DNA from 2 places in the Marinobacterium sp. NO-S09 genome. Region 2 is predicted to be linked to the other one. Evidence: predicted binding sites of a transcription regulator. Region 2 holds the regulator's gene; the other holds the start of a gene.

Region 1 (7,231 bases), 790 kb from region 2:
ATGCCCAGCTGGTGTGAGGCATGCACAATGGTGCCGATATGGTAGTGATACCAGGGCGCATCCAGACCCACCGCCGCGGTAATGCCGCTGGTGCCCAGCACCTCACCGGTTTCGGTATCTTCCAGTACAAACAGATAGGTCAGCGGGGCTGGCTCGGGGGCGCTGCGAAAGGCACTCACCGCCTGCTCCAGCTTGCTGACCAGCAGGTCATGGTTATCCGGCAAAGAGGTAAAACCCGGGCCTGATTCCCGGGCAATCTGGTGCAACAGGGTGTCGTCTGTCGATGCAATCGGGCGTACTCTCAGCATCCTGGCCTCCAGTGGTCACGATTATGACTGCAGTATAGATGAGCCGGGCCGGGGTAATAGCACTAAAAGCAGGCTAGAGGTATGATCTTGGCATGCCTGAATGAGGAGCAACCATGGGTAAGAAACTGATTACACTGATTGCCAGTGCGGGACTGTTGCTGGCGGCAGGCGTGCAAAGCGGCTGCAGTACCATTGAGGGTGCAGGCAAGGACTTGACCAAGGCCGGTAAAAAGATTCAGGAAGTTGCGCGCGACGCGAAGAACTGAGGAACAAGGCCGACCTGAGGCAGGTCGGCCCAGTGCAAGGCTGGCCGTTAAAGAGCGTCCGGGCCAGTCTCGCCAGTACGAATACGCACCACCTGCTCCAGCGGCATGACAAAGATTTTGCCGTCGCCGATCTTGCCAGTGTTGGCGGTTTTGCTGATTGCTTCGATGACCTGATCGAGCATGTCGTCATCAATGGCGACTTCGATCTTCACCTTGGGCAGGAAATCCACCACATATTCCGCGCCGCGGTACAGCTCGGTATGGCCTTTCTGGCGGCCGAAGCCTTTCACTTCAGTCACGGTTACACCCTGGATACCGATCTCGGACAGGGCTTCGCGAACGTCATCCAGCTTGAACGGTTTGATCACCGCTGTGACGAGTTTCATCATTCAACTCCTCGCAATATTGGGGCAGTCCCAGTGTACCCACCGTCGTTCGGTGGAGACTCCTTGGACGCCAGTATACCCATAATCAAAAGGCTGCGCATATTCTGCGCAGCCTGAAGGATGGAACCTCTGGTGTGTTTACTTCTTGGTGCCAGAGAATTCCGGGTAGGCTTCCATACCGCACTCGGCGAGATCGACGCCTTCGTACTCTTCCTCTTCGCTGACACGGATGCCCATGACAGCCTTAAGGATCAGCCATACCACCAGGCTGGCAATGAAAACCCAGCCGAAGATGGATACGATACCCAGCAGCTGAGCACCGAAGGTTGCATCAGCATTGCTCAGCGGCACTGCCAGCAGACCCCAGATACCGACCACACCGTGCACGGAGATGGCACCGACCGGATCATCCAGACGCAGTTTGTCCAGAGTGACGATGGCGATGACAACCAGAGCACCACCGATGGCACCGATCAGGGTAGAGGCCAGCGCGCTTGGCGACAGCGGGTCAGCAGTGATGGCAACCAGGCCAGCCAGTGCACCGTTCAGTGCCATGGTCAGGTCAGCCTTGCGGAACCACAGGCGAGCTACGATCAGCGCCGCGATGACACCACCGGCAGCGGCTGCGTTGGTGTTAACGAAGACTTCCGCAACTGCGTTGGCTTCACCAACGTCAGACAGTTTCAGCTCGGAACCACCGTTGAAGCCGAACCAGCCCATCCACAGGATGAAGGTACCCAGGGTTGCCAGCGGCATGTTACAGCCCGGAATCGCGTTGATTTCGCCATTCTTGCCGTATTTGCCTTTACGTGCACCCAGAACCAGGACACCGGCCAGAGCAGCAGACGCACCCGCCATGTGTACGATGCCGGAACCGGCGAAGTCAGAGAAGCCGGCTTCGCTCAGGAAACCGCCGCCCCAGGTCCAGTAGCCGGACGTCGGGTAGATGAAACCGGTCATGACAACAGCGAATGCCAGGAAGGCCCACAGCTTCATGCGCTCGGCAACTGCACCGGATACGATGGACATGGCAGTTGCCACGAACACGACCTGGAAGAAGAAGTCTGAGCGAGAAGAGTAGTAAGGCGCGTCATCGCCACCGGCCAGAACCGCGTCGACGGAGTTTTCACCACCGATCAGAGCGCCCAGGCTCGGCATAACGCCGCCGGCATCAGAGCTGTACATGATGTAGTAGCCACACAGCAGGTACATGGTACAGGCGATGGCGTAAAGTGCGATGTTCTTGGTCAGGATCTCGGTGGTGTTCTTGGCACGCACCAGACCTGCTTCGAGCATGGCGAAACCGGCCGCCATCCACATTACCAGTGCACCACACACCAGGAAGTAGAAGGTATCGACCGCATATTTCAGCTGGGTCACATCCCCGGCTGTCGAGTTGAGCAGTTCTTCCATTGTCTTATCCTCCAGAGATAAACGGAAACGCGGAAACAGGCCTGATTACAGGGCGTCGTGACCGGACTCACCGGTACGAATGCGCACAACCTGCTCCAGCGGTGTAACAAAAATCTTGCCGTCACCGATCTTGCCGGTGTGCGACGCCTTGCTGATCGCCTCCAGTACCTGGTCGACGATGTCATCGGCTACGGCCGCATCGATGCGAACCTTGGGCAGAAAGTCGACGATGTACTCGGCACCACGGTAGAGCTCGGTATGGCCCTTCTGGCGGCCGAAGCCTTTTACTTCAGTAACGGTAATACCCTGAACGCCGATGTCCGACAGGGCCTCACGTACATCATCCAGCTTGAATGGTTTGATGATCGCTGAGATCAGTTTCATCGTTGTGTCCTCTAGGCTAGCGTTGGTCCGAGCACCCCGTTTGCCGGATGCTGGCGCGTTGTAATTCCCTATAAGCGAAGCACGTGCCAACTTGTGATTTTTCTTTCTAAACAGTGAGTTAATGACTATTAGAGGGAGATAGGGGCAGTTTTGATGCGCGGCGGGGCATGTTTTGGTGCACCGTTATGGTGCGTGAACCCATTTGGTGCACAGGTCTGGTCTGACCTGAGCACCAAACTGGTTTATAGTGGAGCCTGATACGAGTCAGATGCGGAGACCCCGATGATCCACCAGAAACTGATCGACAGCCTGTCCGGCCAATTCGGCCAGCTGCTCAGCAACCGTCCTGATATTCCCGGTCAGCAGGAGCTGCAGGACCAGATGCGCACCATGCTGCAGGGCACCTTTGCCCGCCTGGACCTGGTGACACGTGAAGAATTTGATGCCCAGCAGGCTGTGCTTCTGCGCACCCGCGAGCGTCTGGAACAGTTGGAAGCACGCCTGCAGGCACTGGAAACGGATTCCGCACCTGCTGCCGAGGATAACGACAGCACGCCCTCTTAACAGGCACTCGATTTACACTTCGACACAAGGAAAGTGTCATGTCACTTGCAGTCATTCAGACCCGAGCCCAGCTCGGGATTGCCGCGCCTCCGGTGACGGTAGAGGTCCACCTGTCAGGTGGCCTGCCCTCCATGTCCATTGTCGGTTTACCCGAAACCGGCGTGAAAGAAAGCCGCGAACGGGTACGCAGTGCCCTGATTACCGCCGGCTTCGAGTTCCCTCAGCGGCGTATCACTATCAATCTGGCACCGGCAGACCTGCCCAAGGAAGGAGGGCGCTATGATCTGGCCATTGCCATCGGCATCCTGTCAGCTTCGGGGCAGTTGAAAGGCTGGAAAGCCACACCTGCGCTGGAAATGCTGGGGGAGTTGTCCCTGTCGGGCGAGATCCGCTCTGTACGCGGCGTACTGCCGGCATCCGTTGCCGCCGGGCAGTTGCAGCGTGCTCTGGTGGTGCCCCGTGACAATGCCGAAGAAGCACTGATGGCCGGGGATACCGAGGTGCTGGCGGTGTCGCACCTGATTGAGCTGGTTGAGCACCTGATACGCCGACAACCCCTGCAGCCGGCGGTGGCCGAGGAGGTCGCTGCCGAAGCGGGTGCCATGCCGGATCTGACCGAGGTGAAAGGGCAGTTTCAGGCACGGCGAGCACTGGAAGTGGCGGCTGCCGGTGGACATAACCTGCTGTTTTCCGGACCGCCGGGCAGCGGTAAAAGCATGCTGGCGGCACGTTTGCCGGGCTTGCTGCCTGAGCTGCAAAGCCGGGAACGGTTGGAGGTGGCCGCGATTGCCTCCGTATCCGGCTATGACGTGACCCCGGCCTGTGCCGGTATCCGCCCCTTCCGTTCGCCGCACCATACTGCTTCGGCGGTGGCACTGGTGGGTGGTGGCAGTCACCCCCGGCCCGGTGAAATTTCGCTGGCGCATCAGGGTGTGCTCTTCCTTGATGAACTGCCGGAATTTCCGCGTCGGGTACTGGAAGTACTGCGCGAACCCATGGAAACCGGCGAGATTCTGATCTCCCGAGCGGCCCGGCAAACCCGCTTTCCCGCTCGATTTCAGCTGGTGGCTGCCATGAACCCCTGCCCCTGTGGCTACCATGGTGATGGTACCGATCGTTGTTACTGTACGCCGGATCAGATTCGGCGCTACCAGCAGAAAATCTCCGGTCCGTTGCTGGACCGTATCGATCTGCAGCTGCATGTGCCGGCACTCCCGCCGGATGCGTTGCTGGCGCCGGCCAAACCGGGTGAAAGCAGTGCCCACGTGAGGGCGCGGGTGAGGCAGGCGCATGAGGTGCAGTTGACGCGCCAGGGCACCATGAATCGGGAGCTGGGTGGCACTGAACTGGAGCAGGTATGCGGTCTGGACGATGCCGGGCGTGTGTTACTGACACAGGTGATGCAGCGCTATCAGCTGTCGGCGCGAACCTGTCATCGTATTCTCAAGGTTGCCCGCACTCTGGCGGATCTGGCGGGTCAGCCTCGGGTAGAAGAACCCCAGCTGCTGGAAGCGCTGGCGTTCAGAGGCTGCTCTGCTTCTGGCGACGGCTGACCAGGGTCAGGAACTGGTCCAGCGGCACCGGGCGACTGAAGAAGAAGCCCTGTACCTGATCACAGTCGTGACGGATCAGGAATTCCAGCTGGGCACGGGTTTCCACGCCTTCGGCGATTACCTGTTTGTTGAGATTGTGGGCCAGGTTGATGATGGCGCGCACGATCTCCTCGTCATCCGGATTGCCGGGAATACCATCAACGAAAGACTTGTCGATTTTGAGTGTGGTGATCGGCAGTTTCTGCAGCAGGCTGAAGGAGGAGTAGCCGGTGCCGAAGTCATCCAGCGAGAATTCCACGCCGCGGCGGCTCAACTGCTCGATGGTGTTGCGTACGTGCTCCTCGTCGTTGCACAGCGCGGTTTCGGTCAGTTCGAACTCCATCGCCTGGCTGGACATGTTGTGCTCGTCGAGCAGGCGCTCAATGGTGCTGGCCAGATAGGTATCCTGAAACTGGCGGAACGACAGGTTGATGCCGATGCGGCCTTCCATGCCGGCTTCCTGAATGGCCGGCAGGGCGCGGCCCGCTTCCTGGATGATCCAGTAGCCCATGGGCACAATCAAACCTGAGGCTTCACATTGTGGAATGAAGGTGTCGGGTGATTGCAGGCCTTTTTCCGGGTGCCGCCAGCGAATAAGAGCCTCGGCACCGCAGATCTCACCCTGGCGCAAGTCGATGCGCGGCTGGTAGAACAGCTCGAATTCCTCTTTCTGCAGGGCACGCCAAAGCTCGGGGTCATAGCCACTGAGTACCTGGTCGGTCAGTGGAGCCGGTTCCGCCTTGACCGTGGTACGGAAGTGCAGGCTGCAGTAGCGGATAATGCGGCGCACCGTGTCCGGGTTGCTGCCACACAATTGCAGATAATCGTTGAGCGGGTTGTCGAGCAATTCTTCCCAGGCGTCCAGATCCGGCGTGTCTTTAAACAGGAGTACGGCGGGCAAGGGCGACTGATGTGTTCTCAGCTGTTCCAGATCGGTTTTGGTTTGTTCTGGATCAGAGACATCAAGAAGGAGGATTGGCTGGTGTAGGTGCTGCAGAATGGAGACGGTTGATTCAATGGAGTCGAAGCAGTGTAGCTGGCCTTGCCACCAGGGATACAACCAGTCCTGCCAGCAGGCCTCAAGCGAGGGCGAGGAGCTGACGAGTACTAGCGTGGGTGTCGAAACACCCGATCGAGACTGTGCGCATTCTGCCTGCATGGTACTTCCTCCCCTCGGGCGAATGGATGCTCAGGGAACTGAATTTCATCAGGGGGCCATGTCATAATAGGCGACAACAATGGATCGCCGAGCGAGATTAGCACGCTTTGAGGGCGTACTGAACCTGGCGGTAGGTGCGTAAACGATCCATGTTTCTTCACACGCAGTATCAGGCTATCGGCAGTCTTAGCGCCGGGTTTAGCAATTTCGAGGTGCCATGAGCAAATTAAATCCACGTCAGCGGGAAGCGGTGCATTACATCGGTGGGCCGTTGCTGGTACTGGCCGGGGCCGGTTCCGGCAAGACCAGTGTGATCACGCGCAAGATCGCCTGGATGGTTCAGGAGGCTGGCTTTGAGGCGCGCCGCATTGCTGCCGTGACCTTCACTAACAAGGCCGCACGCGAGATGAAAGAGCGTGTCGGCCAGCTGCTGCAGGGCAAGGAAGGGCGCGGGCTGACCGTATCCACCTTCCATAACCTGGGGCTGTCGATCATCCGTCGCGAGCGCAAGTATCTGGGCCTGAAGTCCGGTTTCTCCCTGTTTGACGATCAGGACAGCAAGGCCCTGCTGCGCGACCTGCTGCTGCAGAATGACGAAGACACGGATCTGCTAAACGATATCCAGCATCGTATCTCCAACTGGAAGAACGATATGCTGACCCCGGATGACGTGCTGGCGCAGGCTCAGGGGCCGGACGATATTCTCACTGGCCGCGCCTATGAAGCCTACGAACGTCACCTGCGGGCGTATAACGCTGTCGATTTTGACGACCTGATTCTGTTGCCGGTGCAGTTGTTCAACGATCACCCGGATGTACTGGAGCGCTGGCAGCGGCGTATCCAGTACCTGCTGGTGGACGAGTATCAGGACACCAACCTGTCGCAGTACCGCCTGGTGAGACAGTTGGTGGGCCACCGTGGCGGCCTCACCGTGGTGGGGGATGATGACCAGTCGATCTATGCTTGGCGCGGCGCGCGGCCGGAGAACCTGGCCCAGCTGCAGGTAGACTTTCCCAGCCTCAAGGTGGTCAAGCTGGAGCAGAACTACCGCTCGACCAGCCGCATTCTGAAGGCGGCCAATACCCTGATTGCCAACAACCCCCATGTGTTCGAGAAGACGCTCTGGAGCGACATGGGCTACGGTGAACCCATCCGGGTA
Region 2 (7,231 bases):
ATCATTGTTACCGGCATGGGCAAATCCGGCCACATCGGCAACAAGATTGCCGCCACCCTGGCAAGCACGGGCACACCGGCCTTTTTCGTTCACCCCGGTGAAGCCAGCCATGGTGACCTGGGCATGTTTACCGGCGACGATGTCGTGCTGGCCCTGTCCAACTCCGGCGAAACCTCAGAAGTTGTCACCATCCTGCCGCTGATAAAGCGCATGGGGGCACCGCTGATCAGTATTACCGCCAACCCCAACTCCACACTGGCCCGCAGCGCTGACGTAGGCCTGCATATTCCGGTAGACCGTGAAGCCTGCCCGCTGGGTCTGGCGCCCACATCCAGCACTACCGCGCAGCTGGTCCTGGGCGACGCCCTGGCCATTGCCCTGCTGGAAGCACGCGGCTTCAGCAGCGAAGACTTCGCCTTTTCGCACCCCGGCGGCAGCCTGGGGCGCCGCTTGCTGTTGAAAGTGGAAGACATCATGCACACCGGCAGTGAAGTACCGGCCGTCGCCACCGATACCCGTATTCGTGAAGCCTTGCTGGAGATGACCCAGAAACATCTGGGCATGACAGCTGTCACGGATGCCGAAGGCGTTTTGCTCGGCATCTTCACCGATGGTGACCTGCGCCGCACTCTGGACCAGGGACTCGATCTGACCAACACCCCGATCACCGAAGTCATGACCGAAGGCGGCACCCGTGTGCAGCCCGGCATTCTGGCGGCCGAAGCCCTCAGCCTGATGCAGGAACGCAAAATCAATGCACTACTGGTGGTCGATGAACAGGACCGTCCCATCGGCGCACTCAACATGCACGATATGCTCAAGGCGGGGGTGATTTGATGCAACTGGAATCCCTGACCCCGGAACAGCGCAAGGCCCTGAAAGATATCCGCCTGGCTGTGTTCGATGTGGATGGCATCCTGACGGATGGTCGCCTGAATTTTCTTGCCGACGGTCGCGAAGTGAAAAGCTTTCACACCCTGGACGGGCTGGGCATCAAGATGCTGCAGCGTAGCGGCATTGAAACGGCCATTATAACTGGCCGCCGCTCGCCCCAGGTGGAACAGCGCGCCGAAGCACTGGGTATCACCTACCTGCGCCAGGGCCGAGAGGACAAGCTCACCGCTCTGCGTGAACTCTGGGACCAGAGCGGCCACCAGGCAAGCGACACGGCCTATATCGGTGATGACCTGCCCGACCTGTCGGCCATCCTGCATTCCGCATTTGGTGCCTGCGTCCCCAATGGTCACCCGCTGGTGCGCAAGGAAGCCGACTGGTGCAGCCAGGCTTCGGGGGGCAAAGGCGCTGCCCGTGAATTCTGTGAGCTGATCCTCGCGGCCCAGGGCAAACTGGAAGCCTTGTATCAGGAGTACCGCGGATGCTGAATCAGCGGTGGCGTCTGGCCGTTGTGGCCACCCTGCTGACACCACCTCTGCTTTGGCTGGGCTGGAGCGGTCCGACCGTGAACACCCCGGCGCCCTCCGGTGGCGCCGAGGAGAACGTCGATTTCTTTATTGAACAGGCACGCATTACGCGCTGGCAGGAAGATGGCTCCGAAGCGCATCAGATCAATACCGAGCTGATGCAACACCTGCCCGAACTCAGCTTGACCCGATTACACAACCCCGAGGTCAATGTACCGGGGCAGGATGAGACTACTCCCTATCGACTCAGAGCGGATAAAGGCGAGGTACCGGATTCGCATGAGCAGGTAGAGCTTGCAGGCGGTGTACTGCTTCATGATAATTCCCAGTCCGAAGCCACAGTCAAACTCAGCACAGAACAGTTGACCCTATACCCGGCAGAAGAACGTGCCCATACGGCACAGATTGTCAGGGTAGAACGCGGAGATGACACCACCGAGGCACTCGGCATGGATGTGTATTTTGAGGAACAGCGGATAGAACTGCTATCGGATGTTAAGGGTGTTTACCATGCACAATAAACTACGCGGACTCTGCGCAGCTCTACTGCTTTGGCTGCCGGCGGCAGCTCAGGCACTGCCGGATGACCATAATCAGCCGATCAACATCAGCGCTGATCGCGCCAGCATCAACGAGCGCACCGGTATCACCGTATACACCGGTAACGTGGAAATTCGGCAGGGCAGTATGCTGATCAAGGGCGCGCGCGTAGAGTTGCACCGCCAGGGCAACGGTGTTTCGCGCATTATCTCGACCGGCTCACCGGCCGAATTTCATCAGCAGCCCGAGGCCGATGCCGCCCCTACTCGCGCCTACGGCCTGCGTATGGACTACCAGGTTAATCGCCAGGAAGTGACCATCACCGAATCTGCCCGCGTCGATCAGGGTCAGGATTCATTTTCCGGTGAGCGTATCGTCTACAACATGGAAAAAGCCGTGGTAAATGCCTTCGGCAGTGATGACGCCAATGGCGAACGTGTACGCATGGTCATCCAGCCGCGGACGGATTCAAATTAATGACAGCACCCACCAAACGTCTGGAAGCCCGCAATCTTGCCAAAAGCTATAAGGGTCGCGAAGTCGTACGTGACGTTTCCCTGCACGTGGACAGCGGCCAGATAGTCGGCCTGCTGGGCCCCAACGGCGCCGGCAAAACCACCTGTTTTTACATGATTGTGGGCCTGATCCCGGCTGACCGGGGCCAGATCATGATCACCGAGGATGATGTCACCCGCATGCCCATGCACGAGCGTGCGCGACGCGGTATTGGCTACCTGCCTCAGGAAGCTTCGGTGTTTCGCAAACTCAGCGTGCGCGATAATCTGATGGCGATACTGGAAACCCGACCCGAGCTCGATGCCAGCCGCCGCAAGGCCCTGCTGGAAGAGCTGCTGGAAGAGTTTCATATCACCCATCTGAAAGACAGCCTGGGCATGTCGCTTTCCGGCGGCGAACGTCGACGGGTAGAGATCGCCCGCGCCCTGGCAACAGAACCTGATTTTATTCTGCTGGATGAGCCCTTTGCCGGCGTTGACCCCATATCGGTCAGTGACATCAAGCAGACCATTCGCCACCTGCAATCACGCGGTATCGGTGTATTGATCACAGACCACAACGTGCGTGAGACGCTTGATATCTGTGAACAAGCCTATATCGTCAGTGAAGGAGGCATATTGGCACAGGGTACCCCGGAGGTGATCCTGGCGGATCAACAAGTCCGTCGTGCCTATCTGGGCGAGCAGTTCTCGCTTTAGCGGCTTTCCCCCGGGAGTCTTCCTAGCAGTTCAATTGGCAGTCGTTTATGAAACAATCCTTACAACTCAAGATCGGCCAACAGCTGACCATGACCCCTCAGTTGCAACAGGCAATCCGCCTGCTGCAGCTTTCCTCGCTGGACCTCCAACAGGAGATTCAGGAGGCGCTGGACAGCAACCCCCTGCTGGAAGCCGAAGAGGAGCATGAGACTCATCAGGCCGCCGAGGCGGACAGCGACCGTCAGGACAGCGACTCAGCGGACAACACGTCCAGCCGGGAAACCGCCAGCACCAGCGACAACGCTGACAGTGACGACAACTGGAGTGATGACCAGCCCGAAGATCACTGGAATGATCAGATTCCGGCCGAGCTGACCACGGACAGCAGCTGGGATGACACCTTCCAGCACCAGAGCACACCGTCCCAGCCCCGTGATGACGACTGGTCGCCGGGCGACAATGACACCATGGAAGACAGCCTGCAGGATCACCTGTTGTGGCAGCTCAACCTCACCCCCATGAGTGAGACCGATTACCAGATCGCGCTGGCCATCATTGACTCGGTGGATGCCGATGGCTACCTCACCACCAGTACCGAGGATCTGCTGGAGCATTTCCAGAATCACCAGCCCGAGGACTTTGCGGATGCGGAGCTGGATGAAGTGGAAGCCGTGCTGCACCGCCTGCAGCAGTTTGATCCGACCGGTGTCTGTGCCCGCGACCTCAATGAATGCTTGCGTCTGCAGCTGCTGCAACTGCCCGAAGATACTCCATTGCGCCCCTATGCGATCCGCCTGGTGCGCGACCATCTTAATCTGCTGGGCAGCCACGACTACCGCACATTGATGCGCCGCATGCGCCTGAAGGAGCCGGAACTGCAACAGGTCATCAGCCTGATCCAGAGCCTGAACCCCAAGCCCGGCGGCATCATCAGCCCTGAAGCCGCGCAGTATGTCATCCCGGATGTACTGGTGCGCAAACAGCAGGGCCAGTGGACCGTGAGCCTCAACAATGAGGCCTCACCCAAGCTCAAGATCAACAGCCAGTATGCCGACCTGGTGCGCCGCGCCGATAACAGCGCCGACAACACCTACCTGAAGAACCACCTGCAGGAAGCACGCTGGTTCCTCAAGAGCCTGGCCAGCCGCAACGAAACACTGCTCAAGGTCACCACGGAGATCGTGGCGCGCCAGATCGACTTCTTTGAAGAAGGTGACGAGGGCATGAAACCGATGGTTCTGCATGACATCGCCGAAGCGGTCGACATGCACGAATCCACCATCTCGCGCGTTACCACCCAGAAATACATGCACACACCGCGTGGCATCTTCGAGCTAAAGTACTTTTTCTCCAGCCATGTGGGTACTTCCGATGGCGGAGCCGCCTCGTCTACCGCCATCCGCGCATTGATCAAGAAGCTGATCAATGATGAAAATACAGCCAAACCGCTGAGTGACAACAAAATCGCACAGCTACTCAAGGAACAGGGCATTAACGTTGCCCGCCGTACCGTTGCAAAATATCGGGAGGCAATGCACATTCCGCCTTCTAATGAGCGCAAGCGTCTGGTTTAATGAGAGTGAAGGCGGTGCATCTGCTGCACCCCTATGAGAAGGAGAAAAACCTATGCAGATCAACATCACTGGCCACCATGTCGAACTGACTGATGCCCTGAATGACTATGTACGTAACAAGTTTGATCGTCTGGAACGTCACTTCGACAACATCACCAATGCACAGGTCACCCTTAGCGTAGAGAAACAGCGCCAGAAATCCGAGGCCAACATCCACCTCGCCGGCGGTGAAGTCTTTGCTGCGAACGAACACGACGACATGTATGCCGCCATCGACGGCATGGTCGACAAGCTCGATCGTCAGATCATCAAGCACAAAGAAAAGATGAAATCCCACAAATAACCGGTAGCAGCACGTAACCACATGCAACTATCAGAACTGCTGACCCCATCGCGCACACTCTGCCACGTCGATGTAGTCAGCAAAAAGCGGGTTCTCGAACTCGCCAGCCAAACCATTGCAGAGCAGTTGGATGGCCCGGCCGCTGAAGATATCTTCAGCGGCCTTATCAATCGTGAACGCCTGGGCAGCACCGGTATCGGTGAAGGCGTCGCCATTCCTCACTGTCGTATGGCCGGCGTACACAAGGCCGTTGGACTGCTGATGACACTGACCAGCCCGATCGATTTCGATGCCATCGATAATCGCCCGGTTGATCTGGTGTGCCTGCTGCTGGTCCCGGAAGAAGGCGCCGAAGAACATCTGCAAACCCTGGCGGGATTGGCTGAACTGTTCAACCATTCGGAAACGCGGGACTCGCTGCGAGCCTGCGGCAGTGCCGATGATCTGCTGGAGCGCGTCCAACAGCTCTGCCAGGAGCATTGAGCATGCGCCTGGTTGTGCTCAGTGGTCGCTCGGGATCAGGTAAAAGTACGGCACTTCAGGTACTGGAAGACGTCGGCTTCTACTGCATCGACAACCTGCCTGCCCTGCTGCTGCCTGACTTGATCAAGCTGATGCTGGCCGATCCCCAGCCAATCAGCAAAATTGCCGTCAGCATTGATGCCCGCAACCAGCCCAGCAACCTGCAGCAGTTCCCCGAGATCATGGCCCAGCTGCAGAAGCTGCCGAACCTGGGCATCGAAACCCTGTTTCTTGACGCCGGCGAGGCCACCTTGTTGCGCCGCTACAATGCCACACGCCGCCGTCACCCTCTGAGCGACAATAACCAGAGCCTGCAGCAGTCCATTCGCAACGAACGCGAGCTGCTGGAGCCCATTGCCACCCAGGCCGACCTGCGCATCGATACCACACGCCTGTCTCTGTATGAGCTGCGTGATGAAGTCAAACTGCGCGTCGCCGGGCGCACGGAACAGGAACTGTCGCTGCAGTTCGAGTCATTCGGTTTCAAGCACGGCGTGCCACTGGATGTGGATTTCACTTTCGATGTGCGCTCCCTGCCCAACCCCTATTGGGTGCCCGAGCTGCGCCGCCACACAGGGCGCGACCAGGAAGTGATCGACTTTCTGTCCGGATACGAGGATGTCACTGAAATGGTGACCGATATCCGCCAGTTCGTGGAAAAATGGCTGCCCCGCTTCCGCGCCAATAACCGCAGCTATATCACCATCGGTATCGGCTGTACCGGCGGCCAGCACCGCTCTGTCTATGTTTGCGAACAGCTTGCTGGCCATTTCCGCACGCTTATGGATAATGTCCAGATATTGCACCGTGAACTAAGACAGCCTGGGTCGGACTGAAGCTAGCATGGTTGAAAAACGCCTGACGATTATCAACAAACTTGGCCTGCACGCCCGTGCAGCGGCTAAACTCGTCACCACGGCCAACCAGTTCGACTCCGATATTCGCATTGCCCGTGATGACCGGGAAATTGATGGCAAAAGTATCATGTCGGTGATGATGCTGGCCGCCAGCAAAGGCACCGAAATCGAACTCCGCATCCAGGGTCAGGACGAACATCACGCCCTGAGTGCACTCGAATCCCTGATCAATAACCGCTTCGACGAACCCGAATAAACAAACCGCTTTACCTCTTCACCTTCAGCACCGGAAACCAGCGCCATGAGCCAGCAGGATCAGCTTTCCAACCTGGAAACCCTCAGTGCCGCTCTCGAAGTCGGCGAACTGCAGCAGCTCAGATTCATGCTCAACAAGGGACTCAAGCCCGTTGAGGTGGCACACCTGCTGGAAAAAACGCCACCGCGCGAGCGCCAGATCCTGTGGAACCTGCTCAACAAGGACCTGGAAGGTGAGGTGCTGCAATATCTGGGCGATGAAGCACAGGCGGAAATCCTGAGCCGCATGGAAGCCTCGGAAGTACTGGCGATTACCGAATCGCTGGAAACCGATGACATGGCCGACATTCTGCAGCAGCTGCCCGAACGGGTGATGAAAGAGCTGCTGAAAATCATGGACCGGGAGAACCGTGAACGCGTCGAGCAGGTGCTCTCGTTCCCGGAGGATACCGCCGGCGGCTTGATGAATACCGATACGGTAACCATCCGCCCGGATATTACTGCA

Evidence for each region. The regulator sigma-54, encoded in region 2, starts transcription at its own class of promoters, with help from an activator protein. The targets are predictions, from matches to a motif close to TGGCACNNNNNTTGCTNT.
Region 1: a site for sigma-54 is predicted at 2,829-2,846, ahead of glnK (P-II family nitrogen regulator). Genes of this name have one in related genera too.

Annotation. Positions count from the first base shown of each region.
Region 1 covers NZ_CP168954.1:441,513-448,743, forward strand. The annotation lists gene astA (arginine N-succinyltransferase) at 1-308, opposite strand, end outside; gene O3C79_RS02240 (entericidin A/B family lipoprotein) at 422-574, shown strand; gene glnK (P-II family nitrogen regulator) at 622-960, opposite strand; gene O3C79_RS02250 (ammonium transporter) at 1,099-2,373, opposite strand; gene glnK (P-II family nitrogen regulator) at 2,419-2,757, opposite strand; gene O3C79_RS02260 (accessory factor UbiK family protein) at 3,040-3,321, shown strand; gene O3C79_RS02265 (YifB family Mg chelatase-like AAA ATPase) at 3,360-4,874, shown strand; gene O3C79_RS02270 (putative bifunctional diguanylate cyclase/phosphodiesterase) at 4,843-6,072, opposite strand; gene rep (DNA helicase Rep) at 6,290-7,231, shown strand, end outside.
Region 2 covers NZ_CP168954.1:3,807,797-3,815,027, forward strand. The annotation lists gene O3C79_RS17555 (KpsF/GutQ family sugar-phosphate isomerase) at 1-837, shown strand, start outside; gene O3C79_RS17560 (KdsC family phosphatase) at 837-1,382, shown strand; gene lptC (LPS export ABC transporter periplasmic protein LptC) at 1,376-1,942, shown strand; gene lptA (lipopolysaccharide transport periplasmic protein LptA) at 1,932-2,438, shown strand; gene lptB (LPS export ABC transporter ATP-binding protein) at 2,438-3,175, shown strand; gene O3C79_RS17580 (RNA polymerase factor sigma-54) at 3,223-4,749, shown strand; gene hpf (ribosome hibernation-promoting factor, HPF/YfiA family) at 4,802-5,092, shown strand; gene O3C79_RS17590 (PTS sugar transporter subunit IIA) at 5,114-5,575, shown strand; gene rapZ (RNase adapter RapZ) at 5,578-6,450, shown strand; gene O3C79_RS17600 (HPr family phosphocarrier protein) at 6,458-6,727, shown strand; gene mgtE (magnesium transporter) at 6,773-7,231, shown strand, end outside.